3 regions of the Achromobacter sp. GW823-FHT04E03 genome follow, and region 3 is predicted to be linked to each of the others. Evidence: predicted binding sites of a transcription regulator. Region 3 holds the regulator's gene; each other region holds the start of a gene.

Region 1 (3,257 bases), on a different contig from region 3:
AGCCGAGACGGATGACAAGACTGCTAACCGAAGTTCGCGGTCTACATGAAGTTAGGCGGTGCGATCCTCATTAAGTTTCTCGCGCCGCGCAAAATTTCAGCCCAAATTTGTATCAATTTATTCATGTGCGGCCGCGGCCCACCAGAAAAGCAAAAGGGCCGCTGATCGCGGCCCTTCGCATGGTTCGGCAACCGCCTCAAGAGACAAGATTGCCGCGCATCTTCTTCAGGGCGGCCGCTTCGATCTGGCGGATGCGCTCGGCCGACACGCCGAACTCCTGGGCCAGTTCGTGCAGCGTGGCGCCGCCGTCGTCCTGCAGCCAGCGGGCTTCGACGATGCGGCGCGAACGCGGATCCAGCGCTTGCAGCGCGTCGGTCAGGCCAGCGCTTTGCAACTGGTCGCGGGCGGCGCGTTCCAGCACCCGGGTGGGTTCCTGGCGGCCCTCGTCGGACAGGTAGGCGATGGGCGCGTAGCTGTCGTCGTCATCGTCCTGGTTTTCAAGCGACATGTCGCGGCCGGACAGGCGCACTTCCATTTCGCTCACGTCTTCGCGGCGCACGTTCAGTTCGCGCGCGATGTGGTCGACCTGTTCCGGATCCAGCGTCTGGCCGTCGGGGCGCATGCTGCGCAGGTTGAAGAACAGCTTGCGCTGGGCCTTGGTGGTCGCGACCTTCACCAGGCGCCAGTTGCGGATGATGTATTCGTGGATTTCAGCCTTGATCCAGTGCACGGCGAATGACACCAGGCGCACGCCGCGCTCGGGGTCGAAACGCTTGACGGCCTTCATCAGGCCGACGTTGCCTTCCTGGATGAGGTCGGCATGCGGCAATCCATAGCCCAGGTACTGGCGCGCCACCGACACCACCAGGCGCAGGTGCGACAGAATCAGTTCGCGCGCGGCGCCCAGGTCTTCCTGGTCGCGCAGGCGGCGGCCAAGCTCGGTTTCACGTTCCGCGGACAGGACCGGCAGGCGGTTGACCGAGGAGATATAAGCGTCGATCGTGCCAAGTGCGCCCGGATTGGCAATGGCCAACGCCAGGGCGTTGCCGGAAGCGGCCAACGAGGTACTGGGTTGCTTCATAGCGGGGGTCTCCGGATGGCGAAGGGATAACGACATGGATTCGATGTTAGCACTCTAGTATTGGGAGTGCTAATTCGACTATTGCGGCGCGTCAAAGTTTCATTCGTCGCATTATGTCCCCGTTTATTTTTTTAGAGTGGGGCGCCGCCGTGGGCAACCGAGCGCTGGCGGCAGATGGCCAGCCCCTGAATCCGGGCGCGGCCGCGGCTTGTCCTACCAACCCAGGCGCTTCAAGCCTTCGGCCGTAGCCTCGCCGTCGGGCCGCACGAACAGCGCCCCGCGCGGATCCATCAGCACCTGGTAGCGGGCGCCGTCGAACAGCGGCATGTACGCAGCGCTGCCAAATTGGACATCGACGAACGGGAACCAGTTCGGGAAATTCTTCTTCAACGATGCCAGGTCCGGCGCCGGCCAGTCATCCAGCGCGTGGACCGAGCGCGTGGCGGAGGCCTCGCGCGCGGCATCGCTATAACGGCCCGACAGGCGCTCCAGCCGGTATAGCGGCGGCACGCCGGCCATCAGCGCCGGCAGCCGCCAGCGCACGACCCGGGCATCGATCTGCCACTGGTCCCCATAGAGGACATACTGCCTGGTGCCCGTGCCAGGCGCGCTGGCGCTGACCTGGAACTGGCCGTCGGCCACCTGGCGCACTTCAACATGCGCCACCGGCTCGTCGGTCGTCAGGCGGAAGAATTGCACCAGCGAAAGGGCCAGAAGGCCCGACACGCATCCCAGCAGCACCAGCATCAGGCCGAACAGGCGGCGCACCGGCCGGAACTGGAACACCCTGCGGCCGCGCTCGTCGCGCGGGCCGCCGCGGCCCAGCAGCATGACGATGCCCGGCAGCAGGACGACGACGGCGCCCAGCAGTATCCAGACGAAGGGAGCGATTCCGTTGATCAAATCAGGCGTTCCTATTGAGCACAGACCGCAGGCGGCGCGCCGGGGCGCGCAAGCAGCCTGCCGCGGCAGGCCCGCCAGTATAGAAGCGCGCCCTCAGGGCGCCGGTTTTCCAAGCCGCTCGACGTGAAACCGGATGTGATCCTCGATGAACGTCGAGATGAAGTAGTAGCCGTGGTCATAGCCCGGGTGGCGCCGCAGGTCCAGCGGCTGGCCCGCAGCGGCGCAGGCGGCCTCGAATACCTCGGGATACAACTGTGCGGCCAGGAATTGGTCCGACTCGCCCTGGTCGATCAGGATGCCGGCGGGAAACGGGTTGGTGGCGCCGCGCATCAGCGCGGACGCGTCGTAAGCGGCCCAGTCCTCTGTCTTGTCGCCCAGATAGGCGCCGAACGCCTTCTTGCCCCAGGGGCATTGGCTGGGCGCGGCGATGGGCGCAAATGCCGACACCGAGCGGAACTTGCCGGGGTTGCGCAGCGCGAGCACCAGCGCGCCATGGCCGCCCATGGAATGGCCGAAGATGCCGGTGCGCGACGCGTCGCCGGGCAGGGCCTCGCCCGTGACGATGCCGTGCAGTTCCTGCGTCACGTAGCTGTACATGCGATAGTGGTCCCGCCAGGCGGGGGTGGTGGCGTCCAGGTAGAAGCCCGCGCCCGTGCCCAGGTCCCAGCTTTCGTCCTCGCCAGCCACGTTGGCGCCGCGCGGGCTGGTATCCGGGGCGACCAGCATGACACCGAGTTCCGCAGCCAGCCGCTGGGCGCCCGCCTTGATCATGAAGGTCTCTTCCGTGCAGGTCAGGCCGGCCAGATAAAACAGCACCGGGACCGGACCGTCTTCGGCCTGCGGCGGAATGTAGACGGAGAAGCGCATGGGCAGGCCGATCTCCGCGGACTCGTGGCGGTAATAGCGCTGCCAGCCGCCGAAGCAGCGATGCTGCGAAATGAGTTCCAGGGCGACTGCCATTGCTTTCCTCCGATCGGAATGATGCGAAAAAAACGTCTCGCGGATTAGGGGATATCCACGGTACGACGTTCCGTCGCCGAATGTTAACCTGGGCTTTATAGGGTACGAACGACAGAAAAAAAGCGATTTCCTGCCCTGACCATGATCACGGGACTTGACCAGCGCCCACCGTGGCACTATTTATATACCGTGAGCGAAGACAACCCGTTCTTCCAAATACGCAAGTCCTGACACTATGGCCCGTCTGCCCCGTCTGTACGCCCCTGGGCTGCCCCAACTGGTGCAGGCCAACTTCATCCAGCCGCTGGCGGCG
Region 2 (3,257 bases), on a different contig from region 3:
GCCGCCAGCCACAACGCCTTCTTCCACTGCAGCGCGGGTGGCGTGCAGGGCGTCCTCGACGCGAGCCTTCTTTTCCTTCATTTCGACTTCGGTGGCAGCGCCAACGCGAATCACGGCAACGCCGCCGGCCAGCTTGGCCACGCGTTCTTGCAGCTTTTCACGGTCGTAGTCGGACGTGGCTTCTTCGATCTGGACGCGGATTTGCTTGACGCGAGCTTCGATCGACTTGCTGTCGCCAGCGCCGTCGATGATGGTCGTGTTTTCCTTGCCCACTTCGATGCGCTTGGCTTGGCCCAGTTCAGCCAGGCCGGCCTTCTCCAGCGACATGCCGGTTTCTTCGGAGATCACCGTGCCGCCCGTCAGGATGGCGATGTCTTCCAGCATGGCCTTGCGGCGGTCGCCGAAGCCAGGAGCCTTGACGGCGGTCGTCTTCAGGATGCCGCGGATGTTGTTCACAACCAGGGTAGCCAGGGCTTCGCCTTCGACGTCTTCAGCGATGATCAGCAGCGGACGGCTCGACTTGGCAACTTGTTCCAGCACGGGCAGCAGGTCGCGGATGTTGCTGATCTTCTTGTCGAAAATCAGGACAAACGGATCTTCCAGAGCGGCAACTTGCTTGTCCGGGTTGTTGATGAAGTAGGGCGACAGGTAGCCGCGGTCGAATTGCATGCCTTCGACGACGTCCAGCTCGTTTTCCAGCGACTTGCCGTCTTCGACGGTGATGACGCCTTCCTTGCCGACCTTGTCCATCGCGTCAGCGATGATCTGGCCGATGGAGGTGTCGCTGTTGGCGGAGATCGAGCCAACCTGAGCGATTTCCTTGCTGGTCGTGACCGGCTTGGATTGCTTCTTCAGTTCAGCGACGGCGGCGGCGACAGCCTTGTCGATGCCGCGCTTCAGGTCGATCGGGTTGAAACCGGCGGCAACGTACTTCAGGCCTTCCATGACGATGGCCTGGGCCAGCACGGTGGCGGTGGTGGTGCCGTCACCGGCGTTGTCGGAGGTCTTGGAGGCAACGTCCTTGACCAGCTGGGCGCCGATGTTTTCGAACTTGTCCTTCAGTTCGATTTCCTTGGCGACGGACACGCCGTCCTTGGTCACGGTCGGGGCGCCGAACGAGCGCTCCAGCACGACGTTGCGACCCTTGGGGCCCAGGGTGGTCTTGACAGCGTTGGCGAGAACATTCACGCCGCGGACGATGCGCACGCGGGCGTCGTCACCGAACAGTACTTGCTTGGCAGCCATTTCTTAGCTTCCTTCGAAAATTCGTTTGAGGCGGGGTTTACTGGACCACGGCGAGGATTTCGTCCTCGCGGATGACGAGCAGCTCTTCGCCGTCAACCTTCACGGACTGGCCGGCGTACTTGCCGAACAGCACCTTGTCGCCAGCCTTCAGGTCGACCGGCAGGATCTTGCCGTCTTCGGTCTTCTTGCCGGGGCCGACGGCCACGACTTCACCCTGGTCGGGCTTTTCAGCGGCGCTGTCGGGGATAACGATGCCCGATGCAGTCTTGCGCTCGTTTTCGAGGCGTTTGACGATCACGCGATCGCCCAGGGGACGCAAGGCCATGAGGAACTCCTGTTGCAAAAAAGAGAAGGAAATGATCGGTTAGGCCCGGGAACGCTTGTTAGCACTCACCGGTGTCGAGTGCTAATTATAGGGATGATGTTCTAGGGTTCAAGGGGGAGGGGGCTGGTTGTTACATATTGGGGAGCTGTATGGCGTCTAACTTCATTGAGGCGGAAGTTAGACGAGCAGCCGGCAAGCACGGCGACTGTCGAAATTCATCTAATTTGGGATTTACGTCATCCAGTTTGGGAATCGAGAATTTTCGATATGCAAGCGCTGGTGCGGCCTCCAGCCGGATTTCGTCCCTCTAGGTCCGATTTCGTGTGTCATGCACTGGCAATGCCGCCCGTCAGCCTCGGGGTGAAGCCTCCGTGTGGCTGGCAACCCGAGGCGCCTGACCTGTGTGCGACGCCCGCCAGGCCCCGCTTTGGCCGTGTACGCCAAATACGGGTGGCGAACGACCGTTGCTCTCTACCTGCTCTGCAATTGGACGACAGGTCGATTCCGACCCATCGCAGCCGTTGGGGCCGGCCTGGCCCATGGCTGCTTTGCAGCGATTGCAGCCGATCATGCCCAGTCTGCCCGTCGATAGGTGCTTGACGGCTTGCCGTTGCTCATGTAGTGCTGCGCGATGTGGGTCGACCTTGCCGACGCTGCGTTCGCAGCGAAGGCCATTGTTGCGAGTGTGCTGACCTGTGTGCGGCACTCTGTCATCTTCATACGACGCTCGCTGTCATTCCGAGAGTCGTACTAGAAAGATTCGTATTCAGCGACAATGAGCTTGACGCCTAGGGAGCAAGCCGCCGTTGACAGAGTGCGATTTCTTCGCCAATTTCAGCAACCGCTCGCCCTGGTACGTGGCAGCGCACCGTCTTCAAAAATGACCGGCTGCTGCAGGTGCGTGCAAACAAGGGCCTGCTGCACATTTATGAGCGCTAGCTGCCGCATGAGTGAACTCCGCAAAACGTTCGCGAGCCGTTACGGACGGCTCCAAGGATTCGCTAACTGGTTGGCAGATAATCGGTTTTCCTCGATCGTCACAGGCGCGAAACCCTCCTAGGGGCTGGGAGCACTAGTCAGGGGTTACCTTATATGATCCAGGCGCCGGAGGACACCCCGGAACATGCGTTACTCTATTGCTTTTCCTATGCTGCCCCTCTTCGCGCCTTGACAATGACGCCCTCCCCCAATGGATCTCCTACCCCGATGCCTTCTCGTTGCCCCGAGGAAGGCGATGAGGCGTTCGCATGACGACCACCCTTTTGCACATCTCCGATCCGCATTTCGGAGATCCAAAAGGTGTTCTAAGTCGTCAGGAGGTGAGCCAAGTCCTCTTGGCTTTGCTCCACAAGACTGGCCCTGCCGTCTTTGTTGTTCTTTCCGGCGATATCTCGTTCAAGGGTCAAGCCCAGGGTTATGCGGAGGCACGAGACGCACTGTTTCAGGTCTTTGAGGAGACGAAAGTTCGGCGAGATCGGCTCATCGTGTGCCCGGGAAACCACGACGTCGTGAAGCGCGAAACGGGTATTTCCCTTTTCGAGCCCTTTGACGCTTGGAGCGCGAGCTTGCGCCGTGACAAGGGTTGCACGTTCAGTAATCAGTCGTGTCGCCGTTTGACTTTCCCCGAGGTCGACTTTTTGCTGATCAACAGCGCCTTCCACGGAGACATTGAGTTCGGCCTGGTTGA
Region 3 (3,257 bases):
GATGTCGACCAGGCTGTCGCCCAGTTCGCGCAATTGCGCCACGGTGGCCGGCGTGCCATTGATGTAGGCGCGGCTGCGGCCCTGGGCGTCGATGACGCGGCGCAGGGACAGTTCCGTGTCGGCGTCGATCTCGCGCTCTTGCAGCCAGGCGATCAGGCCCTTGGGGGTATCGAAGACCGCGGTGATGTCGGCGCGCGGCGCGCCCTCGCGCAGCATGCTGGCGTCGCCGCGTTCGCCCAGCGTGAGCGCCAGCGCGTCCACCAGTATGGATTTGCCTGCGCCGGTCTCACCGGAAAAGACGGTAAAGCCGGGGCCGAAATGGATCTCGGTCTGTTCGACGATGACGAAGTCGCGGATATGCAGGGTGCGCAGCATGTCGGGGCGCTTACTACTCTACGTTGTCGGAGGCTTCGGGCATCAGGTTCCAGTGCAGCTTGCGGCGCAGGGTGGAGAAGAAACTGTAGCCTTCGGGATGCACGAAGCGGATGGTATAGGGCGCGCGCTGCACGACGATGCGGTCGCCCGGCTGCAGGTCGGACCAGGTCTGCATGTCGAAATGCACGCTGGCGCCGACTTCCACGCGGCCCATGGCCGTGAGCGTCATGTTCAGCACGCCGGAGTCGGGAATGACGATGGGGCGGTTGGACAGGGTTTGCGGCGCCACCGGCACCAGCACCATGGCGTTCATGCCCGGATGCAGGATGGGACCGTTGGCCGACAGCGCATACGCGGTGGAGCCCGTGGGCGTGGCGATGATCAGGCCGTCGGCGCGCTGCGTGTACATGAAGGCGCCGTCCAGCTCCACCCGCACTTCGATCATGCCGCCGCGTCCCGCGCGGTTCAGCACCACGTCGTTCAGGGCCGACGCGGAATACATTTTCTGATCGCCGCGCCACACGCTGCCTTCCAGCAGCATGCGTTCCTCGATCTGGAAGCTGCCTTCGAGCACGCGCGCCAGCGCGCCATGCGCGTCCTGCAACGCGATGTCGGTGATGAAGCCCAGGCGTCCGTGGTTGATGCCGACCAGCGGCATGCCATAGGGAGCAAGGTGGCGGCTGGCGCCCAGCACGGTGCCGTCGCCGCCCATGACGACGGCCAGCGACGCGGTCTTGCCGATTTCCTCGAGCGTGGCGACGGGGTATTCGGTCAGCCCGGTGTTGCGCGCCGTGTCCGCATCGATGAGCACCTGCCGGCCCGCTTGCGTCAGCGCGTGGGCGAGTGCTCTCAGCGGTGTGTCCAGGCCGGTGTCCTGGTATCTGCCGATCAGGGCTACGGTAGGAAAATGCATGGCTGCTTGCGTATCAAAAAAGGCCGGACCAGAAGCCGAAACCTGCCCGGAATGGGCGGTTTAGCCGATTATATGGGGCCGCATATGTGCTTGCGGGACAAAAATCGCCTCAATTGAAAAAGATTCCCTAAAATACTTGTTATGGATGACCGCGCACGCGCACTACTGAAAGCGTTGATCGAACGCTATATCGCCGATGGGCAGCCAGTCGGCTCGCGGACGCTATCGAAAGTATTCGACTTGTCCCCGGCCACGATCCGCAATGTGATGGCGGATCTCGAAGAACTGGGACTGATCCACAGCCCGCACACCTCCGCCGGCCGCGTGCCCACGCCGCGGGGCTACCGCATGTTCGTCGATTCGCTGCTGGCGGTGCAGTCCTACCAGCTAGAACCGCACAACATGGGCGAGATGCTGGCGGCCGCCGAACCTACGCGCGCCGTCAATGCCGCCGCGGCCCTGCTGTCCAACCTGACCCAGTTCGCGGGAGTGGTGCTCACGCCCAAGCGCGCCCAGGTGTTCCGCCAGATCGAATTCATCCGCCTGTCCGATAAGCGCGTGCTGCTCATCATCGTCACGCCCGACGGCGATGTTCAAAATCGCATCCTTTTCGTTCAGCGCGACTATGCCGAAGCGGAACTGCTGGAAGCCGGCAATTTCTTCAACATGCATTTCGCCGGCAAGTCCTTCAATGTCGTGCGGCAAACCCTGTCGACCGAACTGGCGCAATTGCGCGAGGACATCTCGCGCCTGATGCAGGCCGCGGTCGAAGCCAGCGCGGAAGCCGCCGAGGACGGCGATGCCATGGTCATTTCCGGCGAGCGCAAGTTGCTGGACGTGACTGACATCGCCTCCGACATGGACCGCCTGCGCAAGATGTTCTCGCTGTTCGAGAAAAAGACCGACCTGCTGCAGCTCCTGGACGTGTCCACCCGCGCCCAGGGCGTGCAGATCTACATCGGCGGCGATTCGCAGTTGGTGCCGATGGAAGAGGTCTCGGTCATCACCGCGCCTTACGGCGTGGACGGCAAGGTCGTGGGCACGCTGGGCGTGATCGGTCCCACGCGCATGGCCTACGAGCGCGTCATTCCCATCGTGGATATCACGGCGCGCTTGCTGTCCAACGCCCTCAGCCACAACCAGTAGGTCCATCCGAAGCTACATCCTCCTTGCGGAGGAAGGGGAGTGTTTGTGTTTCTTCGCCTGTTCAAGTACCTGTGGCCTGAGCGCTATCTGCCGGAACCCGAGCGGGAGGACCCCTTCAACGAAGACCCCGCGCCGCGCGGGCCGGCCAAGGTCGGCGTGCTGCTGGTGAACCTGGGCACCCCGGACACCCCGGGTAAGCAAGACATACGCAAATACCTGGGCGAGTTCCTGTCCGACCCGCGCGTGATCGAGATCCCGCGCTATCTGTGGAAGCCCATCCTGCATTGCCTGGTGCTGACGATGCGGCCCAAGAAGCTGGAGCCGCGCTACGCCGGCGTCTGGATGAAGGAAGGCTCGCCCCTGATGGTGTACAGCCAGCGACAGGCCGATGGTGTGCGCGCGGCCCTGGCCGAGGCCGGAATCGACGCCGTGGTGGAGCTGGGCATGCGTTACGGCAACCCCTCGATCCCCGACGCCATTTCCCGGCTGCGCCGGCAGGGCTGCGAACGCATACTGACCGTCCCGCTCTATCCGCAGTACGCCGCCAGCACCACCGCCACGGTGGTGGATGCGGTCACCCGCCATGCCGGCCGCCTGCGCGACCAGCCCGAGCTGCGCTTCATCAAGCGTTTCCACGAAGAGCCGGCCTATCTGGACGCGCTGGCCGGTCGCATCGAACGCTATTGGCAAGAGCACGGCAAACCGCAGAAGCTGGTCATGAGCTTTCACGGCCTGCCGCGCTATTCGATCGAACTGGGCGACCCGTACTACCGCGACTGCATGGAAACGGCGCGCCTGCTGGGCCAACGCCTGTCGCTGCCGC

The links. Region 3 encodes HrcA, which represses chaperone genes, less so after heat shock. Its sites were predicted from a motif close to TTAGCACTCNNNNNNNNNGAGTGCTAA; they were not measured.
Region 1: the regulator HrcA is predicted to act here: its motif matches at 1,128-1,154, upstream of rpoH (RNA polymerase sigma factor RpoH).
Region 2: the regulator HrcA is predicted to act here: its motif matches at 1,629-1,655, upstream of groES (co-chaperone GroES).

The regions. Positions count from the first base shown of each region.
Region 1 is NZ_JBXAIJ010000002.1:545,671-548,927, reverse strand. It holds gene rpoH (RNA polymerase sigma factor RpoH) at 197-1,081, opposite strand; gene AC1RHV_RS13865 (hypothetical protein) at 1,295-1,984, opposite strand; gene fghA (S-formylglutathione hydrolase) at 2,078-2,944, opposite strand; gene AC1RHV_RS13855 (hypothetical protein) at 3,180-3,257, shown strand, end outside.
Region 2 is NZ_JBXAIJ010000002.1:1,409,080-1,412,336, forward strand. It holds gene groL (chaperonin GroEL) at 1-1,245, opposite strand, end outside; gene groES (co-chaperone GroES) at 1,283-1,570, opposite strand; gene AC1RHV_RS17795 (metallophosphoesterase family protein) at 2,818-3,257, shown strand, end outside.
Region 3 is NZ_JBXAIJ010000003.1:890,821-894,077, reverse strand. It holds gene recN (DNA repair protein RecN) at 1-375, opposite strand, end outside; gene AC1RHV_RS23715 (NAD kinase) at 389-1,288, opposite strand; gene hrcA (heat-inducible transcriptional repressor HrcA) at 1,430-2,434, shown strand; gene hemH (ferrochelatase) at 2,480-3,257, shown strand, end outside.